Regions from separate parts of the Litoribacillus peritrichatus genome, predicted to be linked through region 1. Evidence: predicted binding sites of a transcription regulator. Region 1 holds the regulator's gene; each other region holds the start of a gene.
What was found. Region 1 encodes LexA, which represses DNA repair genes until DNA is damaged. Its sites were predicted from a motif close to TACTGTNTANNTANACAGTA; they were not measured.
Positions count from the first base shown of each region.

Region 2: ABD744_RS20840 (LexA family protein) is a predicted target of LexA. The motif match lies at 4,869-4,888, and genes of this name have one in related genera.
Region 3: ABD744_RS09000 (PA0069 family radical SAM protein) is a predicted target of LexA. The motif match lies at 3,138-3,157, and genes of this name have one in related genera.

Region 1 covers NZ_BAABBN010000007.1:1,467,771-1,475,837, forward strand. The annotation lists gene ABD744_RS16305 (monooxygenase) at 1-275, opposite strand, end outside; gene ABD744_RS16310 (aminoacyl-histidine dipeptidase) at 469-1,932, shown strand; gene ABD744_RS16315 (TIGR01621 family pseudouridine synthase) at 1,925-2,644, shown strand; gene ABD744_RS16320 (L-dopachrome tautomerase-related protein) at 2,719-3,849, shown strand; gene ABD744_RS16325 (DUF924 family protein) at 3,875-4,480, opposite strand; gene ABD744_RS16330 (pseudouridine synthase) at 4,665-5,471, shown strand; gene lexA (transcriptional repressor LexA) at 5,643-6,290, opposite strand; gene ABD744_RS16340 (TetR/AcrR family transcriptional regulator) at 6,691-7,332, shown strand; gene ABD744_RS16345 (LuxR C-terminal-related transcriptional regulator) at 7,541-8,067, shown strand, end outside.
Region 2 covers NZ_BAABBN010000015.1:311,248-319,314, reverse strand. The annotation lists gene ABD744_RS20865 (MarC family protein) at 1-48, shown strand, start outside; gene ABD744_RS20860 (methyl-accepting chemotaxis protein) at 255-2,198, shown strand; gene ABD744_RS20855 (hypothetical protein) at 2,336-3,184, opposite strand; gene ABD744_RS20850 (hypothetical protein) at 3,447-3,836, opposite strand; gene ABD744_RS20845 (hypothetical protein) at 4,122-4,733, opposite strand; gene ABD744_RS20840 (LexA family protein) at 4,967-5,182, shown strand; gene ABD744_RS20835 (energy transducer TonB) at 5,292-6,269, opposite strand; gene exbD (TonB system transport protein ExbD) at 6,266-6,694, opposite strand; gene exbB (tonB-system energizer ExbB) at 6,705-7,625, opposite strand; gene ABD744_RS20820 (YbaN family protein) at 7,629-8,067, opposite strand, start outside.
Region 3 covers NZ_BAABBN010000004.1:1,710,143-1,718,209, forward strand. The annotation lists gene ABD744_RS08980 (prolipoprotein diacylglyceryl transferase family protein) at 1-663, shown strand, start outside; gene ABD744_RS08985 (DUF5683 domain-containing protein) at 742-963, opposite strand; gene ABD744_RS08990 (FKBP-type peptidyl-prolyl cis-trans isomerase) at 999-1,481, opposite strand; gene ABD744_RS08995 (GrxA family glutaredoxin) at 1,651-1,890, opposite strand; gene ABD744_RS09000 (PA0069 family radical SAM protein) at 1,989-3,092, opposite strand; gene ABD744_RS09005 (HD-GYP domain-containing protein) at 3,342-4,619, shown strand; gene ABD744_RS09010 (Crp/Fnr family transcriptional regulator) at 4,709-5,197, shown strand; gene ABD744_RS09015 (AI-2E family transporter) at 5,190-6,251, shown strand; gene ABD744_RS09020 (MBL fold metallo-hydrolase) at 6,254-6,895, opposite strand; gene cmoB (tRNA 5-methoxyuridine(34)/uridine 5-oxyacetic acid(34) synthase CmoB) at 6,943-7,917, opposite strand; gene cmoA (carboxy-S-adenosyl-L-methionine synthase CmoA) at 8,035-8,067, opposite strand, start outside.

The DNA of each region.
Region 1 (8,067 bases):
ATTTTTCCGAGGTATTTTTCCAGATACTTTTGAGCCTGAGACTCGTTTTGGAAGAGATAGACGCCTCCGGCTTCTTCCTGTTGCGGATTTTCCGTCCATATCTTCCAGAGTAGCCCTGGTTCGTTTGAAGTTTCTTCTGCGAGCGATTTAAATTTTTCAGTCAGTGCTGGGCCGAATGGGCCTTTAAACGGGTAATCGATGTGAACTAATGTCGTCATAATAATCCTTAGGCTTCGTTGTTGTTTTTTCACATTATCCAAAGAATAGGCGCTCATGTGTTGCAACCTAAGGTTCTATGGCCAAGCCGCAGAATTTTGCTGAAGCGCATTATTTTGATAAATAATATGGCGTGGAGGCTTTTGGCGGGGGAATTGGCTTTTATATTGCTCGCTTTCAGTCTTCTTCTCTTTATAATCGGAAATAATTTGTACTGATCATTCTAAAGTGCTGTTTTCTGTTGGAGTTCTCATGTCTATATCGCATCTACAACCACAACGCTTGTGGCAATATTTTTCGGATATTTGTGCTATTCCGCATCCTTCAAAACACGAAGCAGAGTTGATTGCCTACATTTTGGCCGAAGCTGAAAAGCATGGGGTTGACGCTGAAACGGATGAGTTAGGTAACATTCGTTTAAGTAAACCAGCGACAAAAGGGTATGAACATTCAGTGCCTGTGGTTTTGCAAAGTCACATGGATATGGTGCCCCAAAAAAATGCTGCTACGAATCATGACTTTTTGACAGACCCGATTAAGCCTTACGTTGACGGGAGTTGGGTGACTGCCGATGGCACCACCCTTGGTGCAGATAATGGCATTGGTATGGCGGCAATTTTGGCGGTTATGTTCAACCGTGATCTGGAGCATGGCCCGTTGGAAGCGCTGTTAACCGCCGACGAAGAGGCGGGCATGAGTGGTGCTTTTGGCCTGAAACCGGGTTGGTTTGAGGGCAAGGTTTTACTTAATCTCGATACCGAAGAAGAAGGTGAACTGTATGTGGGCTGTGCCGGCGGTGTGGATGTAAATGTTCGTTGGCCTGTGGAATATGAGGCTGTGCCTGATGTTGGATATTGTGCCGTAAGCCTGAGTGTTACTGGCCTTAAGGGCGGGCATTCCGGTATTGATATCCACAAAGGCCGAGGCAATGCAAACAAGTTACTCTGTCGGACGTTGCTTGAGCTTTCCAGGCACCTTGAGTTATCTGTAGCCAGCATTGAGGGTGGGTCGTTGAGGAATGCAATTCCTCGAGAGGCGTTTTCTACGTTAGTGATCCATGAATCTGACCGTGATCAGTTTAATCAAATATTGTCGGATGTGATTGATGATATTTCTGATGAATACGAAGCGGTTGAGTCGGATCTGATGATCAAATCTGAGTCGGTTGATTTGCCAGAACAGGTCATGGTGCAAGAGGCCTTCGTTGGTTTATTGAATGCGATTGTCGTGTGCCCGAATGGCGTGATGAGAAACAGCATCAAGTTTGATGGCGTGGTTGAAACGTCCAGCAATTTTGGGGTTATTACATCTGATGATGAAGTTGTTTCGTTGTTGTTCATGACCCGAAGTTTGAAAAACCATGCACGAGACAACACGGTTCAGCGTATTCGCAGTTGTTTTGAAATGGTGGATGCAGAAGTTAAAGCGGAAGGTGCCTATCCCGGATGGACGCCTTCTGATGAACCGAAATTATTGAATCTGACAAAGTCGGTGTATAAACGCTTAATGGGTAAAGAGGCGGGTGTTCAGGTTATTCACGCGGGTCTGGAGTGCGGTATTCTCGGGGACATATATCCTGAGTGGGATATGATTTCTTTTGGGCCAACCATTACAGGAGCACACTCACCGGATGAACGGGTAGATATCGCTTCTGTAGCTCGGTTCTGGGATCTACTGGTTGCTGTGTTAGCTAAATTAGCAAAGTCGTATGAGTGATGTAACGACAGCTGAGGATAGCTTTGATGTGGTTTTTGATCATGACGATTTTGTGATTATCAATAAATCGGCGGGCATCAGTGTTCATAAAGACGATCAAGCGTTAGGGCTGGTGGACATTGTTGCCCGCGCTTTAGGTTATCAGAAACTGTATTTGGTTCATCGCTTGGATAAAATGACTTCCGGGTTATTGATTCTTGCTAAGAATAGCCGTAGTAATCGCTTACTTAGTGGTATGTTTGAAAGGCGTTCTGTATCAAAATACTATCTTGCATTGTCAGATCAAAAACCGAAGAAAAAGCAAGGTTTGATTAAAGGGGATATGGAAACCTCAAGAGGTGGGAATTGGCGGTTAGTGAAGACTTACACCAATCCTGCAATTACTCAATTCTTCTCATTCAGCCTGACGGATGAGGTAAGTAAGGGCTTACGTTTGTTTGTTCTTAAACCTCATACTGGCAAAACTCATCAGCTTAGGGTTGCGCTTAAAAGTATAGGATCAGGGGTTTTGGGGGATGAACGTTATTCCAGCTCTCAGACGGATGAAGACCGGGGCTATCTTCATGCTTGGGCTTTGAATTTTGTGTATCAAGGGAATGAAATTGCGGTAAGCGCATTACCAAAGCAGGGGCGTTGGTTTCTTCATCCCGGTTTGATTAACAAACTAAAAGAGATCGGTGATCCGGCCTTGTTTTGTTGGCCAAAGATTTAGGCGTTGCTCAATTCATTTTCGAGCAGGATGAAGATGTTGGGTTTTTATTTATAAAATTATAATGAGAACGGACAATGAAAAAGCTAGCGGTATTAATTTCTATTTTTGTACTTTTTGTTGTGTTTATTTGGTGGCGATACGCTGAGACAGAACGTTTTCCCGACTTAACTTCTTCACCTCTGTGGACAGAAGATAGACTGGAGCTTGTGGCAGAGTTACCCATGCCTCCGGGGAACATTGCTGTTGCTCCTGATGGCCGGATTTTTATAACGTTTCATCCGGATGCCGGGCCTGAGTTTAACGTTGTTGAGCTGGTAGATGGAGAGGTTCGACCGTTTCCTGGTCGAAGCTGGCAGCCAGGTGGGCCGGAACCCAAGGCATTTCAACAAGTGCTTTCTCTTCGGGTGGATCAGCAAAACAGGCTATGGACATTGGATGCCGGTACCCATGGTGTTGGTCAGCCGAGACTCCTGGCGTTTGATTTGGATACCGGAGCGTTAGTTCATGAGTTTGATTTTGGTTCTGAAACGTTTGGTGTTGGCTCGCATGCAAATGATTTTCAGGTAAGCCCAGATGGCTTGTACGTTTTTATATCAGATGCCAGTATTTTTGCGCAAACCCCCGCTTTGGTTGTTTACAGTGTTGAAAAGCAAAGTGCTCGTCGTATCTTGGAGAGTGATATTTCCGTGCGTGCGGGTCAATATGAGCCAGTGGTGCAGGGTCGCCCGATGACGATTGCCGGTATTTTTACCATTAATCCGGGGGTCGATGGCATTGCTTTGAGTCGCGATGGCGAAACCCTCTTTTATGCGTCTGTGTCTGGTGACATGTTGTATAAGATTCCCACACGGCATCTCAAATATGCTCAGGCAAATGATCGTGTGCTGGCCGGGTTTGTTGAACCTGTTGGTCGCAAAACGATGACTGACGGGATGACAACGGATCAAAATGATAATGTTTACCTGACCGACATTGAACACTCTGCTGTGGTTCGCATGAATTCGAATGGTGAGAGAGTTACCTTATTAAAAACGGACAAGCTGCGTTGGCCGGATGGATTCAGTTTTGGGCCGCAAGGGTATTTATATATTACCTGCAGTGCGCTGCATGATGTGTTAGGTAAGTTTCCTGATAATGTCCGTAAAATGGCGCCTTATCCGGTGTATCGTGTGAAAACGAACCAGCAAGCCGTTGCTGGTCATTAATGGTGTTATAACTCATAAGGTTCCACTATTGTCCGAAACTGGTGTGTTCTCCATCAAGATAGCGTTCTTCTTCCGGCGTATTCTTTCTTTGCAGAACCTTGTTTCGATGGGGGAAACGCCCAAACTCTGCGATGATATCTCTGTGATGCTTGGCAAAACGTATGTAGCCATCAATGGTTTCTTCTTTGTGGTGTGGGCTTCGTTTTTTAAGCCCTTCCAGAAGGCGGATGCACAGTTCCTGATCTTCCAGGTCTTCAGAGTGCTCAAGGGGCATATAAAAGAAAACTTGTTGTTCGGCTGTTAAATCCAGATCCTCGCCAGATGAGAGGCCCATCTTGCAGATTTTCAAAGCTTTGTTGTCACCCGAAAATGCTTGTTCTGTACCACGATAAATGTTGCGCGTGAACTGATCCAACAGAATGATGGAAGCCAGTTTTCCTGTCGTGGACTCTCGCCAGTCCTTGAGCTGGTGGTTCAGAGCCTGTTTGACTAAGTCACCAAATTTATGACTTATTTCCAAGTCGATTTCATCGGAGGCAGACCACCACTTCTGCTTTTCTTCTTGGTGTGCAAACCCGTCTTCATCTAGAGTACCAAACCAGTAGTTAATCACTTGTTTCATTGGGCTCATAAAATTGAATGTCTTCTTTGGTTGTTTTTGAACAGAGTATAGCAATAACAGTAAAGATTTCTTTTTTAAAGAGGATAATCTATACATGAAAGCATTAACTTAAAAAATACGATTTAGTTTTCTTCGTTCTGTTTTAAAAATTCGATAGAATTGTCACTTTATTAATGAGTTAAATGGATACTTTATGCACTTTGAGGTTGAGCTGGACGTTACTGAATTGGATTCTTTAGTGGCTGTTGATTTTTTATGGAGTCACTTTGATCAACTTTCGAAGTCTCGTATTAAAGATGCGATGAAAAAAGGCGCAGTCTTTTTAGAGCGAAAAGGCGAACGCTCGTCACTGAGAAAAGCACAAACGCCTCTGAAGATCGGGGATAAAGTTGAGGTGTATTACGATCAGGATTACCTCAATATGAAACCCCAGAAAGCTGAATTGCTGACGGATCAAATACAATACAGTATTTGGTTGAAACCTGCAGGCATGCCACTGGAGGGGGAGTTGTTTGGTGATCACCTTTCGTTATTAAGAGTGGCTGATCAGTCTTATGATTCAGAGCGTGATGCCTACTTGTTGTATGAGCTGGCAGATGACTCCAAAGGTGTTTTGTTGATTGTTCATCATCGTCGCTCAGCCGCGACGTTTACCGCCATGTTGGAAAATAATGAAATTCGATTTAAATATCGGGTAGAAGTTTCTGGTCAGTTTGAAGACAGTACTGAGCTGGATTTTGATGATGAAGACTTTACATTAAAAGGGAAGTTAGAACCCGTTCGTTACGTGGAGCATACGCACAGTACCGTGGTTGACCTTTACCTGAACCAAGGTGAATCTAAAGATATCTGCAGTTATTTTATGGAGCGAGGTTACCCTGTTTTGGGGGATGAGTATATTGGAGGAAATACAGACCGAGACGTCATGCAACTCGGATTGGTTGAGCTGGATTTTACTTGTCCTATTTCGGGAGATTTGATGCATTACCGAGCATACTGAGTGTTTCGTTAAGCAAAAGATGGCATCTCAGGTGAGCTTTTTGTCAATCAAGCTTACTCAATCTCAGCGACATCAATATGAAAACGGAAGCAAGCAAGGTAAGTGAGCTTGCTTCGTGGTTTTTAAAGGTTTGCGTCGTCAGATTCAACTCACCTGGTTCAGTTTGTCAGGCTAAAGACCTTCGTTTCGGATGACGCCAACCCCCAGTCCTTCGATGAAGACAGGCTCAAGATTAGTATCAATTTCAATGGGCTCTAGATCTTCATTTTCAGGCAGTAAGCGCACAATGCTGCCTTGTTTGTCCAGTCGTTTCACTGTGACATCATCACCGATGCGAGCAACGACAATTTGACCGTTCTGCACATTTTCAGTTTTATGCACAGCGAGCAGGTCGCCATCCAGGATGCCGATATTTTTCATGCTCAATCCCTGGACTCGCAGTAGATAATCCGCTTTAGGATTAAAAAACTCTGGTTGAACCGGACATATGTGATCGACGTGCTCTTCTGCTAATACCGGTGAGCCAGCGGCTACACGGCCAATGACCGGAAGCCCTTGAGGCTCGTTACTTAAATCATCGTTTGCAGAGTTATGTGTATTTGGTTCGTAATCAGGGATTCTTAAACCTCTGGATGTGCCTGGCATCATTTCTATGGCACCTTTTTTTGCCAGGGCTTTTAAATGTTCTTCTGCGGCATTCGCGGATCGGAAGCCCAGCGTTTTTGCAATTTCTGCGCGAGTAGGGGGGTAGCCAGTATCATCGATGTGGTTTTTGATCACATCAAGTACTTCTTGTTGGCGTTTGGTTAGTTTAATCATGACCTGACCTTTTATACAGTTTTGTATATGTATACAGTATTTGCTTGTTGGAGTAAACCCGGCTGAGGGGGATTCAGCCTCAATAATTTGCGGAGTCGTATTATCTGGATCTTTTTATTCGTTGTTCGCTGGTGTTGATAAACTACGAACCAATGAACTTTATTTTAGAGCAGGGGCAGTGTCACTCTTCTATATAATGTATTGAGTTTACTGGTTTATTTTTAACGCCTGTTTCGATTGGTTGTCTTGTGATTTGTTTTGGAAATCTGGTATTTTGGAGGCTCTTTGTCTATTTTAGGTTGAACACTCTAATCAACAATACGTTAAATTTTTGCTTTTCTTGACATAAATAGTTTTCAAACGTATGTTTCAAACAGTTGTTTTTTTATGTGGAGACGCAATGATGGCCAATGGAAATACGGTCGATAAAATTTTGGATGCGGCGCAGGAGTTATTTGCCGAAAGAGGTTTTGCAGAAACTTCATTGCGTATGATAACAAGTAAGGCGGGAGTTAACCTTGCTGCTGTAAATTACCACTTTGGTTCTAAAGAAGCTTTGATTCAGGCGACTTTCTCGCGATTTTTAACCCCGTTCAGCCGAGAGTTTCGTGATCAATTGAATGCCTATATTCAGCAAGTCGGTGAAGATAACATTGATATTGCACATATGATTGCTGTTCTTGCTTCCTCTGCTCAAGTGGTCGCAGTACGGAATGATCAAAGTGTTGCTGTATTTATGAGGCTTATGGGGCTGGCTTACGCTCAGGCCCAAAGTCATTTGAGAGAATATTTAAAAGAGCATTACTCCGATGTGTTTAAGCCTTTCATGAGAACCATGAAGACGGCTTGTCCAGAAATGACTCCGATCGAGTGGTTCTGGCGAATTCACTTCGTACTTGGAACCCTTGCATTTACTATGTCCAGCGTAGACTCACTGCAGGCGATGGCTGCAAGTGACTTGTCCGTAGATAGTCAGTTTAAGGATATGATTTCATACCTTGCCAAATTTGTAAGTGCTGGTTTGATGGCTCCCGCAACTTAATGAATTCTTATGTGTTTGCAGTGAAGCTGGTTAAGTTTAAAGTGTGAAGTTAACCGCTAAATTACATTTGGTAATTAATTGACCTCATGTCGCATTTTTCCTTGTGCTAAGATGCGGCTTAGTCAGAATAGTTGGCTGAATAAAAATAATAATTAAAGTGCCTTGGATATATAAGGCACATCATGCTCAAACGAGTTAAGGGTGGCGAATGGTTGGTAGCCCAGAGTCTGTTTTCAGTTTACAAGAGCTGAGAAAGTCTATTACACAAATTCCTTTGATTGAATCTAAGATTAAGGCTTCTGCGCTTGAGTCTTATTTTATTCAGCGAAGTACGATCGATAATCCATTTAATAAACCTCATACCTCACTTGCGTTGGTAACGGCGCCTGCAGGAACGGGGAAGTCTGTTTTACTGAGTCAGTGGTATCATGAGCTGGTAGCTAAAGATGAAAAAGTTTGCTGGTTGAACCTCTCTCGTGATGATAATGATCCTGTTCGGTTTTTTTCTTACATCATCGAATCTTTGCAACGAACGGAACCTGTAATCTGGCCTGATTTGGATGCTTCTTATCGACGTTTCGAGGATGAGCCCAACGTAAATTTTCTTCGCCTGGCTGAGCAGCTGATCGCTGACCTGGAAGAGTTTGAAGACCCCATTTATTGTTTTATTGATGATTTTCATCTACTTGATAGCCCTATTTTGACGGCAGCGATTTCGCTGTTTTTAGCGCACAT
Region 2 (8,067 bases), on a different contig from region 1:
GCGGTGGCCAGTATCCTTGAAGGCATCAAAGTGTACTTCAAACTGTAGCTGCCCCCTCCCCCTTAGACACTGAGGGGGAGCCAGCGCCTCTTGCCCAATCACTAACCGTCATAACCGTCCCTTCACTACCGCCTATTCACAAACGCACGTCCACGTTCCCATATATCCGCTATTGTTCATAAAGTAATCGCTCAAACAGTCGATGAACTATCTTACATAAGCTGTTAAGCATAAAAAGAAGATGAGGACGAAGTGTGAACATTCGCAGTAAATTTATTACCTCGTTGATGGCGGGCGTCATTATTCCGGTACTGATCATCACCGTGATTACCGTCATAAAGCTCGAAGAAAGCGCTGTTGCTACGTTCAAAGAACAAAGCACCGACGAAATACGCCAAATAGACAATGCCTTCACCTTATACCTGACCGGGCTGGCCGAGGACGCCCTGTTTTTCTCTAAAGCGACCGACATTCAGGCGCTGGACAGCTCAGTCACCAAATACATGAATGCCTCTCCCAATGAGATGACCCCACTTCAAAACGGCGAAAAAGAAGCGGCCGCCTTTCAGTTAATGAAAGAATTTGGCGAAGCTCACCCGAATCTGGCTTATGTGTATTTGGGCACCGATGACGGCGGTTACATTCAATGGCCAACCGGTAAAAACGCCGCCAATTACGACCCAAGAACACGCCCCTGGTACACCGCAGCCATCAACAAACCCGGAGAAGCAGTCAGAGCACCCGCCTATGCCGACATGACATCCGGCACACCGCTACTGGACTACCTAGCCGTCTTTGAAGGCGACGGGGTTAAGGGCGTAGTCGGCGTAGATGTAACTTTAGGGCAACTGACCGACATGGTTCAACAAGTCAAATTTGGGGAAGCAGGCTACTTGATGTTGATTGAAGACACCGGTGTCATTTTGGCTGATCCGTCCAATCAGGAAAACAACTTCAAACCTCTGGCAGAGTTGGGAGAAAGTTATGCCACCCTTGCCTCAGAAACCGGTATGGTGGAAATAACACTCAACGACGAAGCCTGGTTCGCCAGTATTTACCTTTCACAAATGGGCTGGAAATTCATCGGCTTAATGCCTAAAGACGAAGTCTTCGCCCCGGCAGACCAATTGAAAAACACCATTGTTCTGGTGAGTTTGCTTATGGTGTTGATATTCGCGGCACTGGGCTACTGGTTGTCCGGCTTAATCACACAACCCATGAAAACCATTACCGAAGGGCTGCAGGAAATCGCCAGCGGCGAAGGCGACTTAACCCGGCGCTTATCCATCAGCGCCAAAGACGAATCCGGAATTATGGCCAACGCCTTTAATTCATTCGTGGATGTCATTCATCGCCTCATTAATGAGATCAAAGACAACGCCTCTCAAGTGGGTGACGAAGCCAACAGTGCCAACCGGGTCTCAGAGCAGGTTCGGGAAATATCGGACCAACAAACCTGCTCCATCGAGCAAGTCTCCACCGCCTTTAATGAAATGGTTGCCACCTCCAACGAAGTCGCACAGAACTGCGGCGAAACCGCCAACGCAGCAGACAACAGCCAACAACAAGTACAGCAAGGCCGCCAATACATTCAGGAAACATCAGAATCGGTGAACTTATTGGAGAACATCATTGTTGACTCGAACGATGCCATGAAAGAACTGGCAGAAGAGTCCAGTAACATCACCTCCATTCTCGACACCATTCGCGGCATCGCCGAACAAACGAACTTATTGGCGCTCAACGCAGCCATTGAAGCCGCCCGCGCCGGAGAGCAAGGCCGGGGTTTTGCCGTCGTTGCGGACGAAGTACGGACACTGGCACAGAAAACAGCGGAATCCACCGAAGAAATCGACACACTCATCTCTTCACTCACCAAAAGAACCGGCATCGTATCTGAAAAGCTCTCCAGCAGTTTAGAGCACTCCATGCAAACGGTGGAGACCACTGAAAAAACCAAAGCTGTTTTTGAAGCCATTCAACAATCCGTCACCACCATTCGTGATATGGCAACTCAAATTGCTGCCGCCGCAGAAGAGCAACACTCCGTGGCAGAAGACATCAACCTGAACATCACCAGCGTGCATAACGAAGCACTCAAAGCCAATGAAGCCTCGGTGCAATCGCAAACCACATCGTCGACTCTGAGCCACTTATCGCAAGAGCTAACCGCCCTGGTTTCTCGCTTCAGAACCTAAGAAAAGACAACCAAGAGCATTTGCGACACTGCGATGCTCTTGGTTTGTAACTAAACCTGAAAACTTCAAACGGATAAATCGTTTAGTCGGCGACGATTTCACAAACCACCGAACAACGTTCCAGCCATACACAACGATTAAATGTTCTCATCCTCAACCAGACTGCGCTTATAAAGACTGAACATTTCAGCCGGTGTTTTGCCGTACACAGATAAAAATGCCTGACCGAAATCCTCCCCTTTTTCCAGCGCACGAATTAATGTATTCCCTCCGCGTGGGTGAAGGAACTCATACAACAGAGAGGCTTGGCGGTAATTCATATGTTGCTGATACCAGGCTTTTGGCCAGTCATCTTTGGAAGCAGTGTAATTCAACGGCCAAATGTCACTTAAAAGGGAACTGCTATCAATCGCAATGATGTGTTTATCTTGAAGAATATACTCTATCGCTTTTTCACGACTGATTTTATTGGCGCCGCCCCCGTTTGAAGCATAGGTTGCTAATCCGTCTTGATACCACTGTGGTATGAAGCTGGTTTTAAAAGCCGAAACCTGCTGGCGGAAATGCAGGTGAGAAAGCTCGTGCGCCAGCCAACGGGAATAATCTTCATGAGTAATAACATAGGACCTCAAGAACAAGCCATTGGATGTTACCGCAGCCAAAATGCTCGCATTAATGCCTGTATACTCTGCAAAGCATTTTCGTGTATCGCACAAATGAACAATCGGTTGATAAAGAAATGGCTTACCATGTGCTTTTTCAATATTACGTATTTGTTCATCCAGAACACTTTGGATCAGTAAGGCCTGCGCCTTCGTCCCCTGCTGATACAGTACCCGATCATCTTCGGCCAACGTGATGAATTCATCTTTTACCGGCGATTGTTTCTCAATAGGGTAGAAATCTGCACAACCGGCTAATGTTGATAAAGCAATAACAAGAATGACATGAGTAAACAGGGAGGATAGGTTTTGAGAATAAGGCATCCTAATGACGTCCTTTTTCTTGCTTAACAGCCATAACCAATGGAATGGCAACTGGCTGGCCCCAAAAGCCCCCCCATAAAAACCCAAAACGGGCCATTTAAATTGCGCTTGTATGCAATGGAAGCACAAATAACCATACTAATTAGAACTAAAATAAATATCAGACTTACCATGTCATATTATCTCCATAAGTAAAAGATCCTACCATTTAACACGCAACTCAGTTGCGTACATTAGCTCGCGCTTTTTGGGCGCGAGGTCTTTATCTGGTTTTCTCCCAAAATAATACCTGAAATCGCTCTTGGGTATTGTTCTTATAGTCAAACTGAACCTTACCTTTACGAGACTCAAGCATAGTCGCAACGCCATTATCAACAGGACCGGTTGAAACACTTGCGTACCCGTTCTTATCTTTAATCTCCAGCACATAACTACCTTTGTATTCTTCAACTTTCGACTGTGGAAAATCGAAATAAAAGCCGACCAAAGCAGCCTCTTTTCCGGAAAGTTCAATACTTCCAACTTCATTTGGATGAAGTTCAAATTGCTTAATCAAGGACTGGCCTTTCTTAAGCTTTGCTTCAAGGTTGTCTGAAGCATTAGTTTGAAAAGAAACGATTAAGGCAAAGAGCAACAGGTTTATGTATTTCATAATGACTCAATGATCAAAGCTAGATTCCAAAACATCATAACGTCAGTCATTGTTAATGACCAAACACAGACAACCACTTTAGCAAACCCTTACAGCTAAACTAAACAAATGGTCGGTGTCCAGGTCTTATTCTCTGCTCTCACACAAATCATTTTGTTTGACACACCACATTACATAATTGGTTTTTTTCACCAGCACGGCAAGTTCCAGTTTCTTTATAGTGAGCAGTACCTTATGAACTTAGATAGCTTTATTTTTAACCTGACAGCTTTTTTGAAAAAAGGATTATATTTTTTCATTGTAATAGGCTTCAGTAATTTTTTCGGGCGTTAACTTAAGAGCCTCATCTCTAATTGCTACAAGTTCGCTTGTTAGTTTTCTTGAAATTTCATCTGCTTGACCGACAGACATGTTTAATTTGTATTTATTTTTGCTCAATAAAAAATCAATCTTAGATTTTGTTTCCATGGCATTAATGTAAAGCCCTTCATTCTTATCAATAATCTCTTTGAAAGAATTATCTTTTTGTTGGTCAAGGACTTCTCTTAATTCATTTATAGATGAGTTGATGCTATTGATATTATTGTAAATGTCAGTAATACAAATTCTTTTGTCTCTTGTAAGGTAAATACAAATTTCATGAAAGTGCTCATCTATCAGAAATTTTTGTAGATGTGTTGGTATTAGATGGTTATTTTTCTTATGTAGAGCCAGCATCATGGAATATCTTGTTGTTTTTTTCATTCTTTCAAGCCATGCAGAAAGGTCTTCTAGTTCAGTATTTATTGCTATGATTTTTCGGTTTCTAATTCTTTTCTCTTTAAAAAAATCAGTTAATTGGCTAAGTACCCAACCAGTAGATATACCGATTAACGTAGCAATAATTCTTTCATCCATAACTTTAATTTCCTACAAGGGTATCTGTTTTAAGCGTGTCAATTTACTAGAATAATATTAAAAGCCATGATATCCATACTGACCGGTATAACTCAATACTGACAGGTTGAGGAGTCATTTTTCTATTACTTGCTACTCTGTGTAAATGCACAGTTTAAGAGTATTCCCATGATCTCAATCTCAGATAATTTAAACATGGACATGCCCTTAGATGAGATTCTGATACCCAACAAGTGTGCACCTATTTTGTGAGGGCTTCGGATGATTCCATAGTTCGTAGTGAAATCGTTAAAGGTAATATCCAGATCGTTGATCGTCCTGTAACCCCAAAGCCCAGAGATATTGTGGTTGCTGCTGTCGATGGTTGGCTGATCTATAAATATTTCGATTTGGAAAATAAAACGCCTAGTCACAGCCATCAAGAATTATCAGCCGATTCAAATTACTAATGAGTAATTTACCAAATTAAACACTCACAAAGAACACGCAGAAGTTAGCCTACTGAATTCATAGGATGATTAAGACTCCATTGCCTCTAAAAAATTAGAAGCTCTCAACTCAAGACCCCAAATAAAACTCGATTGGGATCACCAACTCGACCAGTTCACCTTCGACTTCCTCCGGTGGTGGAGGCAGCGGTGACGCACGTTGAAATAGGTCAAGAGATTCACGATTCAATGCCTGATACCGGGTGCCTTGCACCAACGAAGCCGATTGAACTTCTCCTCGACGATTCATGCTGAAACGTACCACGGCCGTCCCCTCTTCCTGCTTTTTACGAGATAATCTGGGGTAACGTTTTTCATAGGCTAAATACGCCATGAGTTCGCTTTGCCAGCGGTATTGGGCCAGCGCAGCCTGTTGTGGGCTATAGCCTTGCACAGGTGCTGTGATTTCTTCTGAGACTTGTTCGGCTTCCGCATTTATGGATTTGGTTTGAGCCAGCGAAGACTCGCTCGATTTTTCCTCAACGGTTTCAGCTTCAATCTTTTCTGCTTCTTCTATCTTCTGCTCCGGCGGATCAACTGCCGTTGTCTCCGTTGGTTGATCCGTTGATGCAACGTCCTGCGGGGATAGCTCTTCTTGCACCGGAACTTCAACATTTTGCTCCTCCTCTTGAGAGTCCGTCGTCGGCAACAGAACGTCGGCATCATCCATTACCGGGAGATTTTCAGGGCCTGTTTTCTGTGGATGATCACGAAGAACAGGAGACGGGGGTTCGACCTGAATGGGTACGACCTGAAGAGGTTCGGCCTGAATGTGTTCGGCTTGAACAGGTTCGGCCGTTTCTATTTTGGATTCCGCTTGATCTTCCGATTCCAGATCACTATCTGGCTGCTTTGGCGCACTGAATACAGCTGCAACCACCACAGGCACGACATCGGGGTTTAAAGTTTGTTTTGGTTCGGGTTCCCGCCACAGAAAAAACAAAGCGACCGCAAAATGCACAGCCAGCATCAATCCAAAAGCGGTTAACCAGAGTGTGTATTTTGAGCCGGTCAATCGAACCAACAGAGACTTTCGGATGTTCATCATTTCTGACCTGAGTGCGACTCCAGCCCGACTAAAGCAATGTTCAAATAGCCTGCTGCCCGAACTTCATCCAATAAGGCCATCAAATCACCGTAGCCCACGCGTTTGTCCGCCTGAATAAAGATGACCTTTTGAAGGTCTTTGTTGAGCAGTTGATCCAAGGTTGTGGGCAGCTGATTACGTTGAACCGGCGCTTCATTTACAAACAGAGCCAACGAAGCGTCCAACGTTAAAGTGACAGGATCTTCCGGTGTTGCTGTGGGCTGAGAAGTGGAGCCAGGTAGATCCACATTCACAGACACCGTCGATAAAGGCGCAACCACCATAAAAATGATTAACAAAACCAACATCACATCAATGAAGGGGGTAACGTTAATCTCCGAACTTTCAGGAAATTCCTGGTCATCTTTGGGTAACAACACGGCCATGAGATGTCCCTCAGACCGAGTGAATCAAGGTTTGCTTCTCTTGAGCCGGAGAAGTATGGATAGGCGTTGGTAATTGGTCAGCTGCTTTCTTCCTCATTTGAGTAAAGGATTTGTCTTCCAGATACCGGCTTAACAACACCATCAGCTCAGAAGATATGGCAGTTTGTACTCTTCGGTATTCGCTTAACTTTCTCGAAAAATAATTATAAAACAAGGCAGCCGGAATCGCTGCCACCAGCCCTGCAGCTGTGGCTAATAAGGCCTCCGCAATGCCGGGAGCAACCACAGATAAATTCGTGGTATTCGCACTGGCAATGCCAATGAAACTGTTCATAATTCCCCAAACGGTGCCAAACAAACCAATAAAAGGCGCCGTTGAACTGATGGACGCCAACACACCCACGCCTTTACCGAGTTCAGCAGTATAATGGGTTTCAAGACTGATCAGCCGTTGTGCAACCCGCTCTTTAACACCGTCCTGAGAGAGCGAATTCGATGCCCCGATAGTCTTTAGTTTGTGATCAAACTCAGTACATTCTTTTAAAAGCGTTTCAATGATCTGACGGTGCTGACCGTTCTGTCTGTTCTGATGAACAGTCGCCTGAGCCTCTTTAAAAATGGTGGATAACTGCTCTGTTTCGGATAACCGCTTGCGAAATCCATTCGCACGTCGACCAGCGTTCGAGATTTGTACGGTTTTAACCAGCCAAACGGTCCAACTCAAAACCGACGCTAAAATTAAAGACAGCATCACTGCCTGCACGATCCAATCGGCTTTCATGAACATAGAAAGTGCCGATAAATCATGGAGTTCACTGGAAATAACCGTTTCTGCCACCCCGGCCGTCGCCTGGGTTTGATCCGCCCAAACCATTTGCCCAAACGTAAAACAGCCAACAAGAGCCAATGCTCTCAAGAATAATTTGATCATAATTTACTTAACGTTCGTTGGTGAACATGTTGATGAATGTGAGTGTGGAGACGCCGAATTCAGTTGACTGGCAGCGCTACTTTGATCGTTGAAAGGCTCTGGCCGAGTCCACAGCCATACCGAACTGAGCAACATGCAGAAGCCCGCTACCCCGACCAGCATCAGATGCGGCACCCATATCACCATCAGAATAACGCACAAACTCATCATCAAACTGGCGACCACCTTAGTACGACGGCTGACGGTACGGTCACGCTGCCAATCTTGCAGCATAGGGCCAAAGAGTTTGTGATTCAGCAACCACTGGTGCAGCCGGGGCGAACCTTTGGCCGCACACCAGGCGGATAACAGAACAAACTCCGTGGTAGGCAAGCCCGGCGTGATCACCCCGACCACTGCAATCGCTAAAAACAGATAAGCAAACAGACAATAAATCAGCCGC
Region 3 (8,067 bases), on a different contig from region 1:
ATCGAAGGTTCCAATCTACTTATGGCCAAATACGGCGAGTTGTCACTCATTCCGACCATGGCAGCCATGTCCATTGCTTACAGCTTTGGTGAAGGCATAGGTCGCCTTGCATGCGTCAGCTTCGGTTGTTGCTACGGTAAGCCAATGCAAGAAATGCCAAATTGGGTGCAGAAAGTGTTTGGCCCGCTAAGTTTTACCTTTTCAGGCGAAACACGAAAAGCTTGTTACGCCTCCGAATTACACGGCATTCAAATATTGCCGATACAGGCCATTACGTCAGTATTGTATGTTTTGTGCGGACTGATCGGATTATTTACCTTCCTTGAAGGCTTCTACTTCTTTGCTTTAATGTTTACCCTGGCGTTTACTCAGTTCTGGCGTCTTTATTCTGAAACCTTAAGAGCAGACTATCGTGGAGGCCAAAAGATTTCACCTTATCAAATAATGACGGTCGTCGCCGTGGTCTACACAGCCATTTTCATGAGTTTCTACCCGGCACCGGAAGTGGTTGAAGCGAACCTTATCAACGGCTTGTCTTTTCTCTGGTCGCCAGAAGTCATACTTGGCGTTCAGGCCATTTGGTTACTGTCGTTCTTTTACACAGGCACAAGCACCGTCACCAGCTCCAACCTGAAGTTTCAACTGCACAGAGACAGAATTTAAAAACGCATTTAAATTCAACAGATACAAAAAAGGCACTTAATCGAGAATTAAGTGCCTTTTTAATACGTTCCAAAACAGTTAACCGCTTTGGGACCCTGACTGGGATTTCTCTTCGGCTTTATTATAAGCCGTATAAGCAGAAATCAAATGACAAACCCAACCTAAAAAGCCGCCCGTGCCTATCCATAACCCCGGTGTGATAATCAACCAAAATAAAGCACGCCAAAAATGGCCATTATATATTTGACCAACGCCCGGAATAATTAAACTTAAAACAGCTGCAATTCCTGAGTTCGACAATGAGTTCTCCTTAGAAAATCCGCTTACAAGGTGTATTAATGGTTACAACCTGGTCCGTGAACGTGGCCGTGCTCCAGTTCATCTGCGGTAGCATCACGTACATCTTTAACAGTCACATCAAAAACAAGGTCTTTACCTGCCAACGGATGGTTACCATCGACCGTAACTTTATCACCTTCAACTTCAGTCACGATAATCTGAATCGGATGACCGTCCGGAGATTCCGCGTGGAAAGCCATGCCCGGCTCAACTTTATCCACGCCTTCAAACGCTTCCATTGGTACTTCCTGAACCATTTGATCATGGTATTCGCCGTATGCTTCTGCAGCAACGATTTCAACGTTCACTTGATCACCAACGGTTTTACCTTCTAAAGCCTTTTCCAGACCAGGAATAATGTTATTAGCACCATGAACATACACTAACGGCTCGGAACCTTCAGACGAGTCAAGCACCTGACCATTGGTGTCAGATACTTTAAAATCCATGGTTACTACTTTTTGATTTGAAATAGACATATTAGCTCTCAAGTGAGGGTTATTCGCTTCATACGAACAACAAAATTTAAAGACTCAAAGACACATTGTAAGTGCCTTTAAGTCATAATCAAAATTTCATTGAGAACTATCTAAGGGCAGATCAGAATTATTCAACCCAAGAGGCAAGATTTATCAAAGCTTTCATCGGCTAGCCATCAATTCCAAGAAAGCCTGCCAATTCGGTATACCCGCCAATGTGTTCCTTGCCATGAAATATCTGAGGTACAGTTTCAACAGGCTTTCCTACTGTTTTTTCCAGATCAGCCTTAGAAATGCCCTCCTTATGAATGTCCACGTAAATAAAATCCAGAGCTTTGGTTTCACATAACGCTTTCGCTCTACGACAAAAACCACAACCTTCACGACCAAAAATTGTAATGCGTTTCATAATTGCTCTCTCCGAAGTGTTTCAATAGAGCGAATTATGAACAACCAAATAAAAACAATGAAATTAATTAAATTCAAAACACTAATAGAAAAAAACTATCAAAATAAACTGATTTGACCACTGGCGGTATGAGATCCCATCGAAAAATCATTACAGTTCAAATGCTCTTTTGTCTGACTGTTTAGGTGATTCTTCCGACAGGCCATATAAAAGCGCTGAGCAATCAGCTCCGAAAACACCCCGGTACCGGTCATCCGCTGATTAAAATTGGCGTTATATAACTTCCCGTTTCGGCTTTGCTCAATCAGACTTAAAACATGTCTGGCACGTTGAGGAAAGTGAGCATGGAGCCACTCAACGAATAAAGTTTTCACTTCATGCGGCAGCCTAAGCAAAATATAACGCGCAGAGTACGCCCCTGCCTGAGCACTTTCGTAAAGAATTGATTCCAGTTCAGAATCATTAATGGCTGGAATGACAGGAGCAACCAAAACGCCTGTCGGCACACCGGAAGAATTTAATGCAGAAATGAGCTTTAATCGGGTGCGTGCATCGGCGGCCCTTGGCTCCAGGGTACGTTTCAGCTCGTTATCCAGAGTCGTCATGGAGACATTAACAGAACACAGACCTTGTTTGGCCATATCAGAAAGAATATCCAGATCTCGTTCAATTAAACTGCCCTTAGTAATAATGGACACCGGATGCTTTACCTCATAAAGCAATTCCAGAATCCCCCTAGTTAGCGCCCATTTGGCTTCTAATGGTTGATACGGATCGGTATTCGACCCTAAAACAATCGGCTTACATTGGTATCCGGGCTTCGAAAGCTCTTCCCTTAAAACTTCCACAACGTTCGTTTTGCACACTAATTTGGTTTCAAAATCCAGCCCGGCAGACATATCATGGTAAGCGTGCGTCGGCCGGGCATAACAGTACACACACCCATGCTCACAGCCCGCGTAAGGATTGACCGACTGCTCGAACGGTAAATCCGGAGACTTATTTTTAGATATTACCGATTTGGCCAGTACCTCCTGCACTTCCGTTTCAAGCTTCTTACCAGAAGAAAAAGATTCACTTTCGTAATCTACGCCCAGCTCTGCCAAAGAGTCGCTATCCCGGACAATCACGTTTTGATGAAAGCGGTTGTTCGGATTGGAAATGGCTCCGCGACCTTTCATTACCTGAGTAGAAATAGACATAAAACCTCCAATCACAACTTGAGCTTGCTACACCAAACCAGAAAATACTGTAATTATTTACAGTATTCTAAAGATAAAGAATTCTTAAGTGCTTTGCAATAAAAAACCAAGCTCTTTTTTTCACACGCACAACAAAGCCCCAACAAGGTTTAGAAATTATTTTTTGACTAAAAATCATTCAGCTTTTCAAACCAACTTCAATATTTACACTATATTTTTAATGAGTTGCTTTTAAGAAAGAGGGATCTTATGAATGCGGTGGTAAATGACGACCAATACATGACACATGTTACCGACCTCGGCGAGTCTGAAGTTGTCACTGCCAGTGAAGACATTGTCAGTGAAAAAGGCGTCATGCTGCTGCCCAAAGGGGCGGCAATCAACAAAAAGATGTTGTCCAAACTTCAGCAACATTCTCTGGATCAGCAGGTCGATCAGGTGATCACCATAGAAGACGCATTGGACAGCGCTCAGATTATGGAAATTGGCCAGCTGCTTTTAAAAGAACATCCGGAATTCGCCGCTTCGCAGGCGTTTTTATTTGACCGAACCATGCCCATTCGCAGTTTTGGTCGCTTAAGACTGAACACAACCACCAGAAATAAACTGACCGTCTGTAAAAACCAAAAGCCCGAGCTGTTCGAGCATTCGATGTTAGTGGCGTATTGCTGCATGTGTGTCGCCGATTTAATGAAGGTGCCATTGATTGATGCGGACGATCTCATCACCGCCGCCATGCTTCATGACCTTGGCATGATGCACCTCAGTAAAGAGTTCCATGACCACAGTGCAATTTACACACCGGAGCAAGAACGGCAAATTGCATCCCACCCCATCATCATGTATCAGATTCTTGCAAAATTTCCCGAATACACAACCATTGCCAACCTGATTTTGGAGCATCATGAACACTTGGATGGCAGTGGCTACCCGAAAGCACTTGTGGGTAAAACATCACTCCCCAGCCAAATATTATCCGCCACTGAGTGCGCCATCAGTGTCTTTCAAAAGCATGGCTACAACTACACCTTGTCTGTATTAAAAACCCACATGGCAGAACAATTTAACGATAAAGTATCAAAGTGCTTAATCAAAATATTGAACAGCTGGCACGAAGCGTCTTCTGAGTTTGATTTCCCCAGAAACTATGATGACGTAGAATTGCTCTATGAAAAATTAAACACATCCGTCACCAGCGGTGCAAAAACCCTATCCACACTCACCAATCCTTTTGCCAGCAGCTCAGCCGTCATTCATTTAAAACAAAGAATCAGTGCAATACAGGTTTCGTTGGCCAACGTCGGGCTGGATAAATTACGTGGCGCAACGACGCTTAAAATGACATCAGACGACGATGACCTGATCATAGAAATTGGCGATGTTATTCAGGACAGCATTTTTCAGGTGTTTGATAGCATCAGAATTTTCCGCCGTCAGCTACACCCGGAAAGCAAAGTCCCCTCTGAACTCACTGCATGGCTGAAACAAACTGAAGACACACTCAAGGATTGCTTTTTAGGCGAGTAAACAGTTAACCGCTACATGCATGAATGAACAACCGCCGGTGCAAATACACCGGAGTAAACGCTTTAATTATTGGACGCTATCCCGCTGATATGAGCCAAAACAAAAGCCCTCTATGGCACAATTTTTTCCGGAAGAAAACCGAGTTCACAGAACGGATCGCAGAGCTTTGGCTGCAAACGCCTCTGTTCAACAAGATTTCTAAAAAACACTGCCAGCTACTCGTTCCGGACATGCATTTAAGAACCTATCAAAACAACGAGGTTATCTTCCGCCAAGGTGAAACCGGCATTGGTGCGGCCTTAATTTTAAGCGGTCAGGTAAACATCACCTCCAATGACAAAACACTGGCAACCTTAGGCTCAGGGGACTTTTTCGGCGAAGTTGCGCTGGTTGTTGATGAACCGAGAACCGCCAACGCGGTAACCACAGAGAATACCGAGGTTATCTTTTTTCTCAGACAAAACCTCGATGAACTCACAGACCGCTACCCAAGAGACGGGGCAAGGCTTATGAGAAACCTGGCGAAAATATTAGCCACCCGACTCAGAATCAGTAATCAGTCGGTCACCAATGAATAACTGGCTACATCGTCCTTCCGGCTTGGCCATCATAACGTTTTTGGTGATCACCTCCACCGTAGCCGGTCTATCCCTATTATTTAAGCCTGTTTTCTTCGCATTACTGGTGTCGTTCACCTTATACGCATTACTGGAACCTGTAGGCAATCAAATGACCGGCCGAGGCCTGCCACCAGCAACCACTGCATCCATTATTCTATGCCTGTTAATATGCCTCAGTACTTTATTTACTTTTATAGGATTTCCTAAATTACTCGATGGCCTGGTATCCGCTCAGGAAAAAACCGGCATTTTCAAGTCGACATTGCTCAGTTGGGTCAACCAAATTCAGCACGAAGTAGAAAAATCCGGCATTACAATCGACCATGAAAGCATCCAACAATTCATGAACGGCTCTGGCACCACACTCAACTTAGAGGCCATCATTGAAGGATCGAACATTTTGTTAAATATTTCAGGCACCCTATTACTGGTTCCTTTCATCGTATTCTTCCTGCTAAGGGATTACCGGTCATTAAGAAATCGTTTGCTGGCGCTTCTGCCAAACGATTATTTTGAGATGGGGTGGTTGATTTATTATCGAGTGGCCAAACAGCTTCAGGGTTATATCCGAGGTGTCATCATTCAAACTTCCATACTGGCAACCGTATCAACCATCGGATTTTTACTTGCCGGCTTTGATTCGCCTTTGATGCTCGGTATTTTAGCGGGACTGTTTGGTATCATTCCCTATTTAGGGCCTGCGCTCGCACTGTTTCCGCCACTTTTAATGGCAATGAGTGTACAACCTTTTGATATTTATTACGTTTGGGCAGCGGTATCAGTCATCGGCGTGGCATTCATTTTCGACAATCTGGTAGTAATCCCGACCATCATAGCCAACTCCGTTGACCTCCACCCTTTCGTGGTCATTGTCGGCGTGATCATTTTTGGCAGCTTATTCGGAATCATAGGTACAATCTTAGCGCTGCCAATTCTAGCAGCTTCCAAGATTTTATTTGTGGGACTTTATCAGGGGTTTTCTCAACGAGACATCACTCAGCAAGTCTCTTAAAATCAACCACGATGATCTGACACAAACGGATTATTTTTGCGTTCAAAGCCAATGGTTGAATTCGGCCCATGACCGGCAATGAACTCATAATCATCTTCCAGCGACCAAAGCTGCTGATGAATAGAATTCACTAAGGTATCCATGTCTCCTTTAGGAAAGTCTGTCCGGCCAATCGAACCGTTAAACAACACATCCCCCACAATGGCCAGCTTTGAAGGATGGTGAATGAAGACCACATGACCCGGAGTATGTCCAGGACAATGACGGACTTCAAGATATTGATCTCCCACCTGAACCGTATCACCTTGCTCTAACCATTGATTTGGGGAAAACGATTTGGTGGCCGGAAACCCAAACATCATGCTTTGCTGAGGAAGCAAATCAATCCAAAACTGTTCTTCTTTTTGCGGACCAACAATAGGTACGCCCTTAGTTTCTGCCAAATCCGCAGTAGCCCCCGCATGATCGATATGGCAATGCGTCAGCAACACTTTTTCCAGCGTCAGACCCAGTTCATCAATCGCGGCCAAAATTTTGGGTAAATCACCGCCGGGGTCAACCACCGCTGCTTTTTTCGTTTTTTCACACCAAATCACCGAGCAATTTTGCTCAAAAGTAGTGACTGGAACGATTTTATAAGCCAATCCACGTCCTGCTGACATCCAGCAAACTCCTATTGTTATATTTTAAATTACAGCCGAGCGACCAATGTTGCACGAGTCGGTGCCGGATAGCCTTCAATGGTCTTATTCACATCGTCGGGATCTAAGAAATCCGCCAGCGAATTAAAGTGCATCCATTCGGTGGATCGCTGCTCTTCAAGGGATGTTTGATTCACATCCACCACCTTTATGTCTTTAAATCCGACACGCTCCAACCACTGAATAAGCGTTTCACACGAAGGTAAAAACCACACGTTACGCATTTGTGCGTAACGGTTCGCAGGTACCAGGCTATAACCTTCCGGGCCATCAACCACCAAAGTCTCCAGTACCAACTCACCATGAGGTTGCAAACAGGCTTTCAGTTGATAGAGATGATCAATCGGTGATCTCCGGTGATACAGCACCCCCATAGAAAACACGGTATCAAAGCCGCCTACATTTTCAGGCATGTCTTCCAGCGTCAACGGTAGCATATACACATTGTTTGAACCGATAAAATGGCGGGTTGCCCAATACTGCATGTTCGACAGAGGAGAAGGCTCTATGCCAACCACCAAATTAGCACCGGCACCAGCCATCCGCCAACAGTGGTACCCGCTGCCACACCCTACATCCAGTACGTGCCGGCCTTTCAATGAACTTATGTACGGTGCCACACGATCCCACTTCCAGTCAGACCGCCATTCTGTATCAATGTCCACACCCAGAATATGAAATGGCCCTTTTCGCCATGGCGTCAGTTGCTTCAATTGATCCGTCAGCGCTTGTTTTTCCGATTCTGGCAAAGGTGTATTTTTGCCAATGGCCAGATCATGACTGTTCAGATCAACGTCCAACGGACCATATTCCGGCAAAGATTCCACCAATGGAATCCATTTCTTCAAATTGGCCCAACGTTTTTCAGACAAACCATAAGCAATTTTTTCAGGCAGCCCCTCTGCTAGCTTAGCAACGGGGGTTTCAGGCAATAAAGTCAGGATATCTTCAAAGGTAATTTTCATTTTTTCCAACAAAACGATCAAAGCAAGAGGCGGACAAAGCGGCTTCGTTTATGGATTCTAAAGCGCAGTTATTTATCTAAAAGACAGTTTTTTCAAACACGGTTATTTAAAACACAGCTATTTTACAGCCAGGAATGACGCAAAGTTCAA